2 regions of the Serratia plymuthica genome follow, and region 2 is predicted to be linked to the other one. Evidence: riboswitches for the same ligand, from Rfam matches in the RefSeq annotation. Region 2 holds a riboswitch; the other holds the start of a gene.
What was found. A riboswitch is a leader RNA that binds a small molecule or an ion and turns the genes downstream of it on or off. The one in region 2 is predicted to bind thiamine pyrophosphate.
Positions count from the first base shown of each region.

Region 1 (8,214 bases), 1.7 Mb from region 2:
AACTGCAGGTCGGCGGCTGGATGGAGCTGGCGGAGCAGCGTTATCCGATCACCGCCGTCGGCAGCGTCGCGACGCAAAACCTGCGTGAGCTGGGTCATGTCACCGTGCGCTTCGACGGCGTAACCCAGGCCGAGTTTCCGGGTTCGATCCACGTTTCCGGCGCCACGCCGGCTGATATCCCGTTAGGCAGCACGCTGAAATTTATTGCATAAGGAGTAGACCATGTCTGAAGTAGCGGTAGTGATTGGCGGCGGCCAAACCTTAGGTGCGTTTTTATCTCATGGCCTGGCGCAGGCGGGTTACCGGGTCGCGGTGGCCGATTTGAATGCGGACAATGCCCATCAGGTGGCGCAACAGATTAACCATGAGTTCGGTGCGGGCCGCGCCCAGGCCTTCCAGGCCGACGCCACCGACGAGCAGAGCGTCATTGCGCTGGCGGCGGCGGTTGATCAGGCGTTCGGCCAGGCCAATCTGCTGGTTTACAGCGCCGGTATCGCCAAGGCGGCGCCGATCACCGATTTCCTGCTGGGGGATTTTGACCGCTCGTTGCAGGTCAATCTTGTCGGCTATTTTCTGTGCGCCCGCGAGTTTTCCCGCCTGATGATCCGCGACGGCGTGGCCGGCCGCATCATCCAGATCAACTCCAAATCCGGCAAGGTGGGCAGCAAGCACAACTCCGGTTACAGCGCGGCCAAGTTCGGCGGCGTGGGGCTGACCCAGTCGCTGGCGCTCGATCTGGCGGAATACGGCATTACCGTGCATTCACTGATGCTCGGCAATCTGCTGAAGTCGCCGATGTTCCAGTCGCTGCTGCCGCAATACGCGCAAAAGCTGGGGATCGAGCCGGATCAGGTCGAAAAATATTACACCGACAAGGTGCCGTTGAAACGCGGCTGCGACTATCAGGACGTGCTGAACACCCTGCTGTTTTACGCCAGCGACAAGGCGTCTTACTGCACCGGCCAGTCGATCAACATCACCGGCGGCCAGGTGATGTTCTGATGTGGTAGCCTCCCCCTCCACCCGGAGGGGGATTAAGGAGGCATTATGACTCAAGCATTGGTTATCTTCGCCGTACTGGCCTGGCTGCTGCAAATCGGCCTTGGCGGGTGGCAAATCCGCCATTTCAACCGCGCCTTCGACAGCCTGTGCCGGCAGGGCACCGTCGGCGTCGGGCGCTCCGGCGGCCGTTTTCGGCCACGGGTGGTGCTGGCGCTGGCTTTCGATGCCGAGCGGCGAGTCTGCGGCAGCCTGATGATGCGCGGCCTGACCATCTTCGCCCGGCCGCAGCCGCTCACGCATTTGCACGGCCTGCATCAACAGGATTTGCGCCCGGATGTGATCTTCCCCGAGGATCGTGCATGCCGGACTGCACTATCGTTAGCGATTGCCCCTAAATCATGATATTTTCACATTAAAAGACATTACCTTTCATATTGAATTATTCGCTGACGGGAAATGCTCACCTCTTGTGAACGGGAATCGCGATGAAACCAAAGCAGCGGCAGGCCGCTATCCTTGAATATCTGCAGCGGCATGGCAAAACGGCAGTGGACGCCCTGGCCGAACATTTTTCCACTACCGGCACCACCATCCGCAAAGACCTCACCCTGCTGGAAGACGAAGGCGAGGTGATCCGCACCTACGGCGGCGTGGTGCTCAGCCGCGACGACGGCGACCAGCCGATCGACCGTAAAACCCATATCAACAGCGAAAAGAAACGCCAAATCGCTTATGCCGCCATCAAGCTGATTAACGACGGCGACTCGCTGATTTTCGATGCCGGCAGCACGGTGCTGCAAATGGTGCCGCATCTGGCGCAGTTCAATAACATCACGGTGATGACCAACAGCCTGCATATCGTCAACGCGCTGGTGGAGCTGGACAACGACCAAACCATCCTGATGCCCGGCGGCACCTACCGCAAAAAATCGGCCTCGTTCCACGGCAGCCTGGCGGAGTCGGCGTTCCAGAAGTTCAGCTTCGACAAGCTGTTTATCGGCGCGGACGGGGTCGATCTCAACGCCGGCGTCACCACCTTCAACGAGGTGCACAACGTCAGCAAGGCGATGTGCGAGGCCGCCAGCCGCATTATCCTGCTGGTGGACTCGTCAAAATTCGGCCGCAAAAGCCCGAACGTGGTGTGCGATTTGAGCGCCGTGGATACGCTGATTACCGATAAAAACATCAATCCGGATTACCTCGCCGCGCTGCAAGCGAAAGGCATCAATATCATTCTGGTAGGAGATTCCGATGAGTAACGCGACTGCCCTGCTGGCTTTTGCCCGCGAAACGCTGGAAATTGAACTGACCGAAGCGCAGCGCCTGCTGGCGCGCCTGGACGACAATTTCGTCCGTGCCTGCGAACTGCTGTTGAACTGCCGGGGCAAGGCGGTGATTTCCGGCATCGGCAAATCCGGCCACATCGGCAAAAAGATTGCCGCCTCGCTGGCCAGCACCGGCACGCCGTCGTTCTTCGTCCATCCTGCGGAGGCGCTGCACGGCGATCTCGGCATGATCGGCGCCGACGACGTGGTGGTGTTTATCTCCTATTCCGGCCGCGCCAAGGAGCTGGATTTGATCCTGCCGCTGCTGGCGGAAAATAACATCCCGGTGATCGCCATTACCGGCGGCAAAGAGTCGCCGCTGGCGCTGGCCGCCGCCTGCGTGCTGGACATCAGCGTCGAACGCGAAGCCTGCCCGATGGGGCTGGCGCCCACCTCCAGCGCGGTCAATACGCTGATGATGGGCGACGCGCTGGCAATGGCATTGATGCGCCAACGCGGGTTCAACGCCGAAGACTTTGCCCGCTCCCATCCGGGCGGCAGCCTGGGCGCACGCCTGTTGAACCGGGTACACCACCTGATGCGCATCGGCGATCGCCTGCCGCAGGTCAGTGAAAACGCCAATGTGATGGAAGCGATGCTGGAACTGAGCCGCACCGGGCTGGGGTTGGTGCCGGTGTGCGATGCGCAGCAAAAAGTGGTGGGGGTGTTTACCGACGGCGACCTGCGCCGCTGGCTGGTAAAAGGCCATAGCCTGCAGGATGCGTTGGGCCCGGCGATTACCCGCCCCGGCTACCGCTTGCCGGAACAGTGGCGCGCCGGAGAAGCGCTGGAAGCACTGCACGAACAGCACATCAGCGCCGCGCCGGTGGTCAATCTGGACGGCGTGCTGGTGGGCGCCATCAACCTGCACGATCTGCATCAGGCCGGTGTTGGCTGAGTGCGTTGCCTCAGGGCGCAGGCAACTGCGCCCCAGGTCGTTTTATTTCCAGTCGGGATTGCTCTCGAACTGCTTTTTCAGCAGCGCCTTCATGTCTTCGTCCGGCTTGCCCAGCCATTGGTATTTGGCGTATTTCTTCGGATGATCAATCGCTTCCGGCTTATTCGGGACCTCAACACGCACGGCCCAGGCCTGGGATTTGTCTTCTTTAAACGCCACGATCAAAAAGTTGTTGGCGCAGTCGTGCGGCTTGCACAGATTGCCCACCAGGTAGTTCTGCCCCTTCCAGCTCAGGCTTTGCGCCGGAGTGGACGTGCCCACCCCTTTGCGCGCCCAGCCCGGCAGGCGAGCCTGCCCCTTCACCATGTTCTGCCAGCCGGTTTGATAACCCGGCTGCTGGATCACGTCCGAGGTGGTAACAATCTGCTGGGCAACGCTGCCCGCACTGAGGCTGAGTAACGCGCCAAAGATGGCGCTGCGAAGTGCGTTTTGTCCTGTCATGGCCTTCTCCCTTGGTTAAACCCGCTCGTACCCGGCGAACGCCGGGCATGGATCCAGTCTGACCACAACGACGGCAAAAAGTTGAATCACCACCACGCGTGAAAATGATGCACCGGCCCGATGCCGTGCCCTACTTCCAACGTATCCGCCTGCTGCAAGGCCTTTTGCAGATAGTCCTTGGCGGCGGCGACCGTGCCGGCCCAGTCTTCATAGCGCGGGCGCAACGCAGCCAATGCGGCGGAGAGCGTGCAGCCGGTGCCGTGCGTATGACGAGTCGCTACGCGCGGTGCGCTGAAGCGCAGTTCCTGCTCGGCGCTGAACAACCAGTCCGGGCTTTCGTTTTCGCTGAGGTGGCCGCCCTTCATCAGCACCGCCTGGCAACCCATGGCCAGCAACGCCCGGCCCTGTTCGCGCATCTGCTGCTCATTTTCCGCCGGAGCGCACGCCAACAGGGCCGCAGCCTCCGGCAGGTTCGGCGTGATGATCGACACCTGCGGCAACAGTTCGCGGCGGATAGACTCTACCGCCTCCGGCGCCAGCAAGGGATCGCCGCTTTTCGCCAGCATCACCGTATCCAGCACCACGAACGGCGGCCGGTAGTGGCGCAGGCGTTCGGCCACCGCCTGCACGATATCTGCGTTGGCCAGCATGCCGATCTTGGCGCTGTCGATGCGCACGTCGCTGAATACCGAATCCAACTGGGCGGCGACAAACGCCGGATCGATGTTATATACCGACTGCACGCCACGGGTATTTTGCGCCACCAGCGCGGTGATCACGGAAGTGCCGTAAGCCCCCAGGGCAGAAAAGGCTTTCAGATCGGCCTGGATGCCGGCGCCGCCGCTCGGATCGGTGCCGGCGATGGTCAAAGCGTTAATCCGTTTCATTGCAGCTCCTCCGCACGCAGTTGATACAGGGCGTCGAGGAACGCCGGGGTAAAGCTGCCCGGCCCGGCAGCCCGGTGCGTGGCCCGTTCGCCGCAAAGCGACATCACCCGGCAAGCGGTCGCGACGTTGTCCAGCCGATCGCCCGGCAGGCTGCAAAATGCCGCCACCACCGCCGAAAGCGCGCAGCCGGTGCCCACCACCCGCGTCATCAGCGCATCGCCACCGGCGACCGCCCAGTCGCGCCGGCCATCGGTGATGTAATCCACCACGCCGGTGACCGCCACCACCGCGCCGCTGAGCTGCGCCAGTTCCCGTGCCGCCGGCAAAGCCGCCAGCGAGTCGTCGGTGCTGTCTACGCCGCGCCCGGCGCTCTGCCGGCCGCTCAGCGCCATAATTTCAGACGCGTTGCCACGGATCGCCGCCGGCTTCTCGCCCAGCAAACGCCGGGCAAAGGCGGTGCGATACGCCAACCCGCCTACCGCCACCGGATCCAGCGTCCAGGGCGTTCCCGCCACATTGGCGGCTTCTACCGCCGCCAGCATGGATTCGGCGCGCGAGGCATTGAGAGTGCCGATGTTGATTAACAGGGCACCCGCCAGTTGGCTGAACTGCGCCGCTTCGGTCGGTTCCACCACCATCGCCGGAGAAGCGCCAAGCGCCAGCAATACGTTAGCCGTCAGCTCCTGCACCACTTCGTTGGTCAGGCAGTGAATCAGCGGGGGCTGTTGTTTGAATTGGGTCAGACAGGCCGCGGCGCGGGCGCCGGGTAAAGCATCAGGTCGAGCGAACATATTCCTCCCAACCGGCGTTCAAGAAGGCGGGTACCGGTTGGGGCACCGAGACTTCCCTACGCTGGCATAATCCAGATCAGGTAATACGGGTAAAATCTCAGCCCCTTGGGGCACCCCGAGTCAGGAGGCCATTATTGGGGTTGCCGCCGGCGAGGTCAATTGCGCTATAGTGTCAAAAAAATAAAAAGGAGATGCCATGCAAACAAGACCCTACCGAGAAGCCGTTCCTGCGCACCCTTTATCCCGTAGAATCATTCTATTAGCCTATACGGTTCCGGATGAAAAAATATAGTACTAAATACTTTTCTGATAACTATGCAACAAAATAAAGCAAAAAAATTGCTAATAAGGCCGTCCATCGAGCGGCCTTATCGGCACTAACGTTTGTAATTACCCTTGCTCGCAATCTTGGTACATAGATGACTCTGTTAGCTATTGGCCGCCATAAACTTTATTGCCCATCTACAATACGAGCAGGAACACCTGCGACGGTTTTACCCTCAAGTACGCATTCTAGAACAACTGATCCCGCAGCTACCTTGGCATTATCCCCAATATTAATGTTACCCAATATTTTGGCGCCAGCACCAATGGTAACGTTATCACCAATTTTAGGATGACGATCCCCCTGTTCTTTTCCCGTACCACCCAATGTTATACTGTGAAATAGTGAAACATTATTTCCAATAACAGCCGTCTCACCAATAACAAGACAATGCGCGTGGTCAAACATAATACCCGAGCCAATTTTTGCCGCAGGATGGATATCAATTGATAAAACTTCAGAAATTCGACTCTGAATAAAAAGCGCTGTTTCTTTTTTTCCCTGGAAATATAACTCATGAGCTACGCGATAGCATTGCAAGGCGATAAACCCCTTAAAAAAAAGCATTATCTGCAGGTATCCGTAGCAAGCAGGATCTCTTTCTCTGAAAGCATGTAGATCAGACAGTGCCTGATTAATAATTTCGGGGTTATTATTATAAATTTCAATGACAATTAAATACCAGTCTCTAAACCGATCTTCATCCTTATTCAGTTTATCTACTACGCACCACGCAAGAGACGCATTAAAATCCGAGTGTACAAGAATAGACTTATACAAAACCTGGTTGATAAGTGGATTTTTTACAAGAGCCTGATGAGCCTCTTGCTTCAGCATATTAAACATATAGGTAGATTCACCTACTTCAAGATATTCATCATTTTTAAAAAAACGCATGTATATGCTCACCTTAAAGTAAATTAAATTGTAGCCAAACCCACGCAGGACGCCAGCTCATCAATAGCAGAAAAAAGCGTTTCTATTTCTGACAGTTCATTGTAAACACCGGCAGAAATACGAATAACTTCACCCTGTGCTTTTTCAGTTACAAAGGGTTGCGCGCAAAGATAGCCACTGCGACACATGATACCCCATGAATCACTCAGCAAACGAGTCAACTCCCCTACGGGGATACTGCTGTCAAACTTCACGGAAAATATCGCATGCCGGTCCTTTGCATCGCGCGGTCCAAGTAACGACAGGAATGGGCGTTCTGCAATAGATTTCAACATCGCCTCTGACAATGCCCTGTCATGAGCACTTCTCAGGCTTTCATCACACTGCAACAAGTAACGCACAGCGGCTCCAGTGCCTAATACAGAAGCGATAGCGGGTGTACCGGCTTCAAGATGGTATGGTGCGCGTCTATTTATCTGCTTTTTCGCATCAACCCAATCGACAGTTCCACCGCCGTATTGCAACGGTTTCAATTTTTCCAGCAAGGCATATTTCCCATATAGAAGACCTACTCCTGTTGGACCATACATTTTATGGGCGGAAAATGCCGCAAAGTCGACATCAAGCTGGTGAAAATCAATGCGCTCATGCGGCAATGACTGAGCTGCGTCCAGGACGATAACAGCGTTAGAGGACGCCCTGATTAACCCCACCATCAGCCCGACAGGATGCACAACCCCCGTGACGTTTGAACAGTGAGTTAATGCCACAACGCTTGGTTTTAGCAGCAATAACTCACGAAAATGGTCCAGATCGAGCCGCCCTTCCGCAGTAGTGCGAATAAAGCGCACATCCGCTGTTTGCCGCCAGGGAAGAATATTTGAATGGTGGGCATCCGCATTGACCAGGACAATATCTTGCTTGCTTAGCTGCAGCCCATGCGCAACGATATTCAGAGAATGCGTAGTATTTCCGGTAAAGACCAATTCATTGGCTTGCGCGCCAATATAGTTAGAAACATCCAACCTTGCATGTTCATAATCATTCGATGCTTCATCGGAAAGTCGATGCTTACCGCGATGTATATTAGCTCCATTAAAGGTATAAAAATCACTGACCGCCTTAATAACCGCGCGAGGCTTTAGAGTAGTGGCGGCATTATCTAGATAAATAATACTATTACCGTCAATCTCTTGCTGCAGGGCTGGGAAATCAGATTTACAGACCGGGGAATGGCTCATGGCTTTACCTCATGAAACTGAGAAACACAGGACTGGAATTTCCCACTACGCTCACAGGGGATATAATCTACCGATAGATATTCAATATCATCGTGGCCAATCAACGTACCGACGACATCCTTTATTCGAGCCAGGGTTAACGCATTAAACTGCTCATTAGCGATAAAGCGGAAGGTAAGTTTCCCTGCCTGGTTTTGCTCCATTTTGTAGAGGTCGATCCCCGGAGCATCGCCCACAGCAACATCCAAATCAGTCGGCGAAATACTCCTATTCCCCACCTGCAGATTCTGCGTTACTCGCCCCTCGATCACCACGCGGGGTAAGGTACTACCGCAGGTACAGGAACC
Region 1 covers NZ_CP068771.1:4,831,880-4,840,093, reverse strand. The annotation lists gene srlB (PTS glucitol/sorbitol transporter subunit IIA) at 1-212, shown strand, start outside; gene srlD (sorbitol-6-phosphate dehydrogenase) at 223-1,002, shown strand; gene gutM (transcriptional regulator GutM) at 1,048-1,404, shown strand; gene srlR (glucitol operon DNA-binding transcriptional repressor SrlR) at 1,488-2,261, shown strand; gene gutQ (arabinose-5-phosphate isomerase GutQ) at 2,254-3,225, shown strand; gene JK621_RS22450 (inhibitor of vertebrate lysozyme family protein) at 3,268-3,726, opposite strand; gene thiD (bifunctional hydroxymethylpyrimidine kinase/phosphomethylpyrimidine kinase) at 3,813-4,613, opposite strand; gene thiM (hydroxyethylthiazole kinase) at 4,610-5,404, opposite strand; TPP riboswitch at 5,441-5,532, opposite strand; gene cysE (serine O-acetyltransferase) at 5,856-6,626, opposite strand; gene JK621_RS22430 (aminotransferase class V-fold PLP-dependent enzyme) at 6,650-7,867, opposite strand; gene JK621_RS22425 (phenylacetate--CoA ligase family protein) at 7,864-8,214, opposite strand, start outside.
Region 1: another riboswitch for thiamine pyrophosphate. It lies ahead of thiM (hydroxyethylthiazole kinase); the one in region 2 lies ahead of JK621_RS14585 (TenA family protein).

Region 2 (8,214 bases):
GATGCGGCGGGCAAGGTTTTCGCCGCGCTGGAAACCGCCGCCTGGGATGTCGCCTTTATGGCCATCGAACCGGTGCGCGCGGAGCAAATCGCCTTCAGCGCGCCTTACGTCATCATCGAAGGCACCTACCTGGTGGCGCAAGAGGCGCCTTATCGCCAGGTCGCCGAGCTCGACAAGCCTGGCCTGCGCATTGCGGTGGGCAAGGGCGCGGCCTATGACCTGTACCTGTCGCGCACCTTAAAGCAGGCGCAACTGGTGCGTGCGGAGACTTCTCCCGCAGCGATAAGCTTATTCTTCGAACAGGGGTTGGACGCCGCTGCGGGCGTGCGTCAACCGCTGCTGGCCGCCGCTGCGGCAAACCCGGGCTACCGGGTGCTGGACGGGTATTTTACCGCGATTCACCAGGCGATGGCGGTGCCGCGCGGTAAAGAGCAGGGGGCGGCGTATGTGCGCTGTTTTGTGGAAAGATGCAAAGCCAGCGGCTTGGTGCAGCAGGCGCTGAGGCGCAGCGGCCAGGGCGATGTGACGGTGGCCCCTGCGGCGTGAGGCGCTTGGCTAGGGCTTTGGTGGTTCAGGGGGAGGGGCGCTGCATGCAGCGCCCTTGCGGATAACCCTTAATGCAGTTCCACGGCGTATTGTTCCACCGGGGTGATTTTCTTGATCAGCTTATTGTCGAACAGGAACTGCTCGTAAGCCTGGTAGCGCGCGGTATCCAGCTTGGCCGGATGGGTGGCGAACAGCGGTAAACTCGCCTGCCACGCCTGTTTGTTCAGTTCGGTGTTCAGCTCCGGATGGGTTTTGGCGAATGCCAGCCAGGTTTCCTGTGGGTGAGCCTGCAGGTAGTCGTTGCCTTTTTTCAGCGCGACGAGGAATTTCTTGATCTTCGGTTCGGCGACCGCGTCGCGGTTGGCGACGATGATCAGTTCGTCATAGGCCGGCACGCCGTAGTCTTCGACGTTGAACACCACCGGCTTTTTCCCCTGCAGTTTCAACTCCAGCGCTTCAATGTTGCGATAGCCGCCGATCACCGCATCGACCTGGCCCGCCAGCAGGGCGCTGGTCAGTTGGAAATTGACGTTAATCAGCTTCATGTCGTTCGGGTCGAGATGCGAATGTTTGGCCATGGTTGCCAGCGTGGCCTGCTCGATGCCGCTGACGGAATAGCCGATCTTTTTGCCCTTGAGATCCGCCGGCGAGGTGATGCTTTTATCCAGCGTCATCAGGGTATTGAGCGGCGAGTTAATCAGGGTGCCCACGCGCACCAGCGGCAGGCCCTGATCGGCGAAGAAGTGCAGTTGCGGCTGATAGGTGATGGCGAGATCGGCCTGTTTTGCCGCCACCAGGCGCGGCGGCAGCGCCGGATCGGAAGGGGGCACAATCTTGACCTCGAGGCCTTCAGCCTTGAAGGCGCCAATCTGCTCGGCCACCATGATGGGCGCGTGATCGGGATTGATATACCAGTCGAGCACCAGCGTCAGTTTTTCGGCGGCGGTGGCCTGGCCAGCCAGAGCGGCGCTGAGTATCAGCCCGCAGAGGGTCTTTTTAATCATGGTTGGTTCCTTATTATTCAAAGGTTATACCCTAAACAGTTCGAGTTGCAGGAAGGCAGCCAACACACCTGTAACTTGACATATGACGGGGATATCAGTCGTTTTCCGGCGCCCAGTCGATCAGGCGCAGCAGCAGCGCATCCACCGTCATCCACAGCAAGACGGTCATCAGCACCAGAATAAACAGCGCGGCGAAGCAGACGTCGGTCTGCATGCGCGCGTTGGCGTTCAACATCACGTAGCCCAACCCTTCCGCCGAGCCGACCCATTCGCCGATAATCGCGCCGATGGGCGCGACGGCGGCGGCCATGCGCAACCCGGAACCAAAGGCCGGCAGCGCCGCCATCAGCCGCACATGGCGCAGTTGCGCCCAGGGGGAAGCGCGCATGGTGCGGGCCAGATCGAGATAATCGTTATTGACCCGGCGCAGCCCATCAAAGAACGCGGAGGTGACCGGGAAGAAGATCACCAGTACCGCCATCGCCACTTTGGCGCTCATGCCAAAGCCGAACCACAGCACCAGCAGCGGCGCCAGCGCAAATACCGGTATCGCCTGGCTGGTCAGCACCAGCGGCATCAACCAGCGTTGCAGCCGGGGCGAATAGATCATGCACAGCGCCAGCGCGGCGCCGAGCAATACCCCAATCCCCAGCCCGCAGGCAATCTCCGAGGCGGTGATCAGCGTGTGATAAGCGAGATAGGCGCGCCCGCTCCACAGTGCCTGCGCCACCGCAGAAGGCGAAGGCAGCAAAAAGGCGGGAATATCGCCCAAGGTGATGAGCCACCACAGCAGCAGCAAACCGGCGAACGCCGTCAGGCTGCGGCGCACTCGCGCCAGGCGGTTTTCAACCCGTAGCTTCATTCGGCGGCCCTCATCAGTTGCTGCAACAGCTCGCCCTGGCTTTTCAGCAGATGGGGATCGTCCGGCGCGCGCGGCGGCAGGCCGCTGATGACATGCGTATCGTCAATGCCGGCGGGGTAGCGGGAGAGCACCAGCAGGCGGTGGCTCAGGCGACAGGCTTCCATCGGATCATGGGTAATCAGCAGCACGGTATGCTGCGCCAACAGCTCGGCCGCCAGGGTTTGGATCATGGCGCGGGTAATGGCGTCCAGCGCCGAGAAGGGCTCGTCCATCAGCACAATCGGCTGGCGTTCATACAGCGTGCGCGCGATGGCGGCGCGCTGGCGCATGCCGCCGGACAACGCCGAGGGCAGAGCCTTGGCGTAACCGCTCAGCCCAACGCGCTCGAGCAGATGCGCGGCCCATTCCCGGTCGGCTTTTTCACCGCGCAGCCGCGCGCCGAGGCTGATATTTTCGGCGACGGTCAGCCACGGATAGAGCAGGTCTTTTTGCCCCATATAGGCGATGCGGCCGGCTATCGGCAGGCCGTCGCTGCCGGTCACTTCACCGGCGGTAGGCTGCATCAGCCCGGCGATAATCTTCAGCAGGCTGGTTTTGCCTGCGCCGCTGGCGCCGAGCAGGGCGACGACGCTGCCGCCGGCAATCTCGAAACTCAGCCGATCGAAAATCACCTGCCGGCCAAAGCGCAGGCTGAGATCCCGCACCTGAATGCCGGGCGGCGCGATGCGGTCACTCATGAGGCGTTCAACCCCATCTGCCAGAAGGCGGACTCCAGCCGGGTGGCGGTGGTGAAAATCGCCGCAAGCTCGGTAAAGCGGCTTTCTGCGCCACGCTGGTGGCCCACGCGCTCCAGCAGATCGAGGGCCGCCTGCACGCCGGCCAGATAGTTTTTATCGCCATAGTTGCGGATCCACGAGGCGTAAGGATTGCCCTCCATCACCGTCGCCGGGTCGTCAAGCAGGCGCAGGCCAATCTCGGCATAGCCTGCGACGCAGGGCATCAGCGCCGCCAGCAGATCCAGCGCATCGCCGGAGTGGCCGATATCGAGCACATAGCGGGTGTAGTTCAGGGTTTCCGCCGCCTCGGGTTCGGCGGCAATCTCGGGTTCGCCCAGCCCCCAACCGGCGCAGTAAGCCAGATGCAAAGGCAGCTCGGCGACGATGGCATTGAGCGAAGCGGTGGCCGCGCGCATCTCCGGCAGCGTGCGCAGCTTGCTTACCAGCAGGGCGTAGGCACGGGCGAAGTGGATCAGGAACAGATAATCCTGGGTCAGATAGCGGCGGAACGCCGATTCAGGCAGCGTGCCGGCGGCCAGTTGCTGAATAAAAGGGTGGGCAACGTAGTCCTGCCAGTCCGCGCCCGCCTGTTGGCGCAGCCGTCCGTAAAGACCGTTCTCGAAAAGGGGAGTAAACATGGGACCTCCAAAAGTGAGTGGAGATCCGGGCGCGCTGAGGTATGAACAGGCAATGACCGAGAGTGATTGCCGACCCGTCCCTTCGCTGGCATGACCCAGATCAGGTTCAAAGGGTTCGGCTTGCGCCATCTCAGCCCGTAACAGGACACCCCTCGGAGGAGCCTGTTATACGATATTTGCTTTTTGATTACAATGCTCGGACGAGGGGGAGCGGCGGGGCGGCAATCGGTTCGTTTAGTGCGGTTCGCGACGATTTCTCTGGCACTGGCGGCGGCATTTTTGCACTGTAATCCGGTAATGTTGACTCTGAGGAACACTCCCATGAAGAAGATCGGCTTTCTCTCTTTTGGTCACTGGACGCCTTCGGCACAGTCCGGTACCCGTTCGGCGGCGGATGCGCTGCTGCAATCCATCGATCTTGCGGTCGCCGCAGAGGAGCTTGGGGCGGACGGCGCCTATTTCCGCGTGCATCACTTCGCCCGCCAGCTCAGCTCCCCGTTCCCGCTGTTGGCCGCCGTCGGCGCCAAAACCCAACGCATTGAGATCGGCACCGGCGTGATTGATATGCGCTATGAAAACCCGCTTTATATGGTGGAAGACGCCGGATCCGCCGATCTGATTTCCGGCGGGCGGCTGCAACTCGGCATCAGCCGCGGCTCGCCTGAGCAGGTTATCGAAGGCTGGCGCTATTTTGGCTATACGCCCGCAGAAGGCGAGACCGAGGCCGATATGGCCCGTCGCCACACCGAGGTGCTGCTCGATGCGCTGCGCGGTGAGGGCTTCGCCGAGCCGAACCCGCAGCCGATGTTCCCTAATCCGCCGGGGCTGCTGCGCATAGAACCTTTCTCCGCCGGCCTGCGCGATCGCATCTGGTGGGGCGCCAGCTCCAACGCCACGGCGGTGTGGGCGGCAAAACTGGGGATGAACCTGCAAAGCTCGACGCTGAAAAACGACGAAACCGGCGAACCCTTCCACATTCAGCAGGCCAAGCAGATCCGCGCTTATCGCGCCGCCTGGAAGGAAGCGGGCCACCTGCGTGAACCGCGCGTGTCGGTAAGCCGCAGCATCTTTGCGCTGATGAACCAGCAGGATCGCAGCTACTTCGGCGGCAGCGGCAAGGAAGGCGATCAGGTCGGGTATATCGACCAGCAAACCCGGGCGATTTTCGGCCGCAGCTACGCCGCCGAGCCGGAAGAACTGATCAAACAGCTGGCGCAGGACGAAGCCATTGCCGAAGCGGATACTTTGCTGTTGACCGTGCCTAACCAGTTGGGCGTCGATTACAACGCGCACGTGATTGAGTCGATCCTCAGCCATGTCGCCCCGGCGCTGGGCTGGCGTTGAGGTTTCAAAAATAAAAGGAAGCTGACCATGTCCCGTATTTTCATTACCGGCTCGGCGGACGGGCTGGGGCGCGCGGCGGCGGAAACCCTGCTGGGCGAAGGGCATCAGGTGATCGTTCACGCGCGTGAGCCTGGCCGGCTCCACGGCGTGCGCGATTTGCTGGACCGCGGCGCGCTGGCGGTCACCGGCGATTTGTCTGATCTGCAGCAGACCCGGGAGGTGGCCGAACAGGTAAACCGCATCGGGCGTCCAGATGCGGTCATTCACAATGCCGGCGTTTTCACCGGGCCGCAGGTGCTGGCGGTCAACGTGATTGCTCCTTATCTGTTGACGGCGCTTATCGCTCGCCCGGCGCGTTTGGTGTATTTGAGCAGCAGCATGCATTTTGACGGCCGCGCCGCGCTGGAAAAGGTGGACTGGCGCGGGCAGACCGGCGTCTCTTATTCGGACAGCAAGCTATTTGTGACGGCGCTCGCCGCCGCCGTAGCCCGCCGTTGGCCGGGCGTGGTCAGCAGCGCGGTCGATCCCGGTTGGGTGCCGACCAAGATGGGCGGCGAAAACGCCCCCGACGATCTGCGCCTGGGGCACCTGACGCAGGAGTGGCTGGTGGCCGGCGCAGATGCGCAGGCCGGCGTTTCCGGCGGTTATTGGCATCACCAGCGCCGTCTGGAACCGCATGCCGCCGCGCGCGATCCGGCTTTTCAGGATGCGCTGTTGGCGGAACTTGAACGCGTGACGGGCGTTGCGCTGGCGATATCCTGAGCGGGAAGCCGGTGGCGGCCAGGGCGATATGGAATGTGCGTTATTGACTTATTTTGCCCAAATTGTATTTTAAGGCCATGCATACATTCCTGATTATCGTCCCCGAAGGGGGCATGCTGTTTGAGTCGGCGGGTATCGCCGACATCCTGATGCAAGCCAATCGCTTGAGGCCTGACGCCGCTCCGCTCTATCGGATTGAGGTCGCCACCACGCAATCTCATCGGGTGGTGCATGGGTCATCCGGATTGAATTTGCTGGCCGATCACCGTCTTTCCGATCTCGACCCTGAACAGAAACGTGACACTGTCATTGTCACCGGAAAGGGGGCGACCGAAGAAGAAGGCACGTTTGTCGCAGGCTGGCTCCGTCGCGCCGCCCCCAACGCACGCCGCATTGCTTCCGTTTGCGGCGGGGCTTTGCTGCTTGCCGAGGCCGGTTTGCTCGAAGGGCGCCGGGCGACGACACACTGGCGCTTGCTGGATACCCTGCAATCCCGTTTCCCGAAGGTGAAGGTCGAAAACGGGCCGATCTACGTTCAGGACGGTCCCGTCTGGACCTCCGGCGGCGTCAGCTCGGGTTTCGATCTCACCCTGGCGCTGGTTGAAGACGATTACGGTTTTATTCAGGCGCGCGAAGTGGCGCAAGACCTGGTGATGTTTCTTCGTCGCCCCGGCGGCCAGTTGCAGTTCAGCCGTTATCCGTTGAATCAGGCCAAAACGCCTGGCCCGATCCGCGATCTCCAGTCCTGGATCCTGGAAAACCTGGACGGCGATCTTTCCGTTGAGAAACTGGCCGAAAAGGTCGCCATGAGCCCGCGAAACTTTACGCGCGTTTTCACCCGCGAGACCGGCATCTCCCCCGCTAAATTCGTTGAAGAAGGGCGTTTGCATACCGCCAGGCAGCGTCTGGAGCAGAGTGCGGAAGGCATCGAGCATATCGCCGTGACCACCGGCTTCGGCAATGGTCTCAACCTGCGGCGCGTGTTCGAAAGAAACCTGCAATTGACGCCTACCGAGTACCGCGATCGTTTTCACTCCCGCAATTTGGCGTAAATTGATCTATAAACGTCATTTACGCCACGCGTCTCTCCCGGCTAGATTGGCAGGCAGAGACAATAACGAAGGAGTAGATCATGGTCAAAGTAGGCATTAACGGTTTCGGCAGAATCGGGCGCAATGTTTTACGTGCGGCGTTAGGGCGCAGTGACTTTCAGGTTGTGGCGATCAACGATTTGACCGACAGCAAAACCCTGGCGCATCTGCTGAAATACGACTCGCTTTCCGGCACCTTGGCCGCCAGCGTCGAGGCCGGTGAAAACCAGTTGCTGTTGGATGGCAGGCCGATTCATGTTTTCTCTGAAAGAGATCCTGGCGCAATCCCCTGGAAAAGCGTCGGCGTTGACATAGTGATCGAAGCGACGGGTTTCTTTACCGACAAAAGCCAGGCTGAAGTGCACATCACGAAAGGCGGCGCCAAGCGCGTTATCATCTCGGCACCGGCAAAAAACGACGATATCACCCTGGTGATGGGCGTTAACCACCAGGATTACGATCCGGCTAAGCATCGGGTGGTCAGTAACGGCAGTTGCACCACCAACGGGCTGGCGCCTGCCGCGCAGGTGTTGCATCAGACCTTCGGCATCGAATACGGCCTGATGAACACCACCCACGCCTACACCAATAGCCAGGCGCTGCACGATCAGCCGGAAAAAGATTTACGCGGCGCACGGGCCGCCGCTCAGTCGATTGTGCCTTACTCCAGCGGTGCGGCCAAAGCGCTCGGCAAGGTGATCCCGGAGCTGGATGGCCGCCTGACCGGTTACTCGCTGCGGGTGCCGGTCCCTGTGGTGTCTATCGTTGATTTAACGGTGACGTTAAAACGCGAAGCGACGATCGACGAGATCAACGCCGCCTTCCGCCAGGCGGCGGAGTCGGGCCCGCTCAAGGGGATCCTTGGCTACAGCGACGAACCTTTGGTGTCGAGCGATTATAAAGGCGATCCGCGTTCGTCCATTATCGACGGGCTGTCTACCCTGGTTATCGGCGGCAAGCTGGTCAAGATCCTGGCCTGGTACGACAATGAATGGGGCTTCTCTAATCGCCTGGTCGATCTGGCGTTGCTGATGGAAAAACGCGGGTTGTAGGGCCGAAAAGCAGGGGCGCTGCATGCCGCGCCCTTTAGCATGATCAATGGGGTAAATCGGGTCGAACATGTTCGACCCCTGGCGGTTTAGCCCTTAATCGGCTGTATCCGCAGTCTGCCCGGTGCCAAATTACAGCTGC
Region 2 covers NZ_CP068771.1:3,123,994-3,132,207, reverse strand. The annotation lists gene JK621_RS14605 (ABC transporter substrate-binding protein) at 1-546, shown strand, start outside; gene JK621_RS14600 (ABC transporter substrate-binding protein) at 615-1,550, opposite strand; gene JK621_RS14595 (ABC transporter permease) at 1,645-2,412, opposite strand; gene JK621_RS14590 (ABC transporter ATP-binding protein) at 2,409-3,149, opposite strand; gene JK621_RS14585 (TenA family protein) at 3,146-3,826, opposite strand; TPP riboswitch at 3,887-3,989, opposite strand; gene JK621_RS14580 (LLM class flavin-dependent oxidoreductase) at 4,148-5,170, shown strand; gene JK621_RS14575 (SDR family NAD(P)-dependent oxidoreductase) at 5,198-5,932, shown strand; gene JK621_RS14570 (GlxA family transcriptional regulator) at 6,010-6,984, shown strand; gene gap (type I glyceraldehyde-3-phosphate dehydrogenase) at 7,065-8,075, shown strand; gene JK621_RS14560 (inositol monophosphatase family protein) at 8,205-8,214, opposite strand, start outside.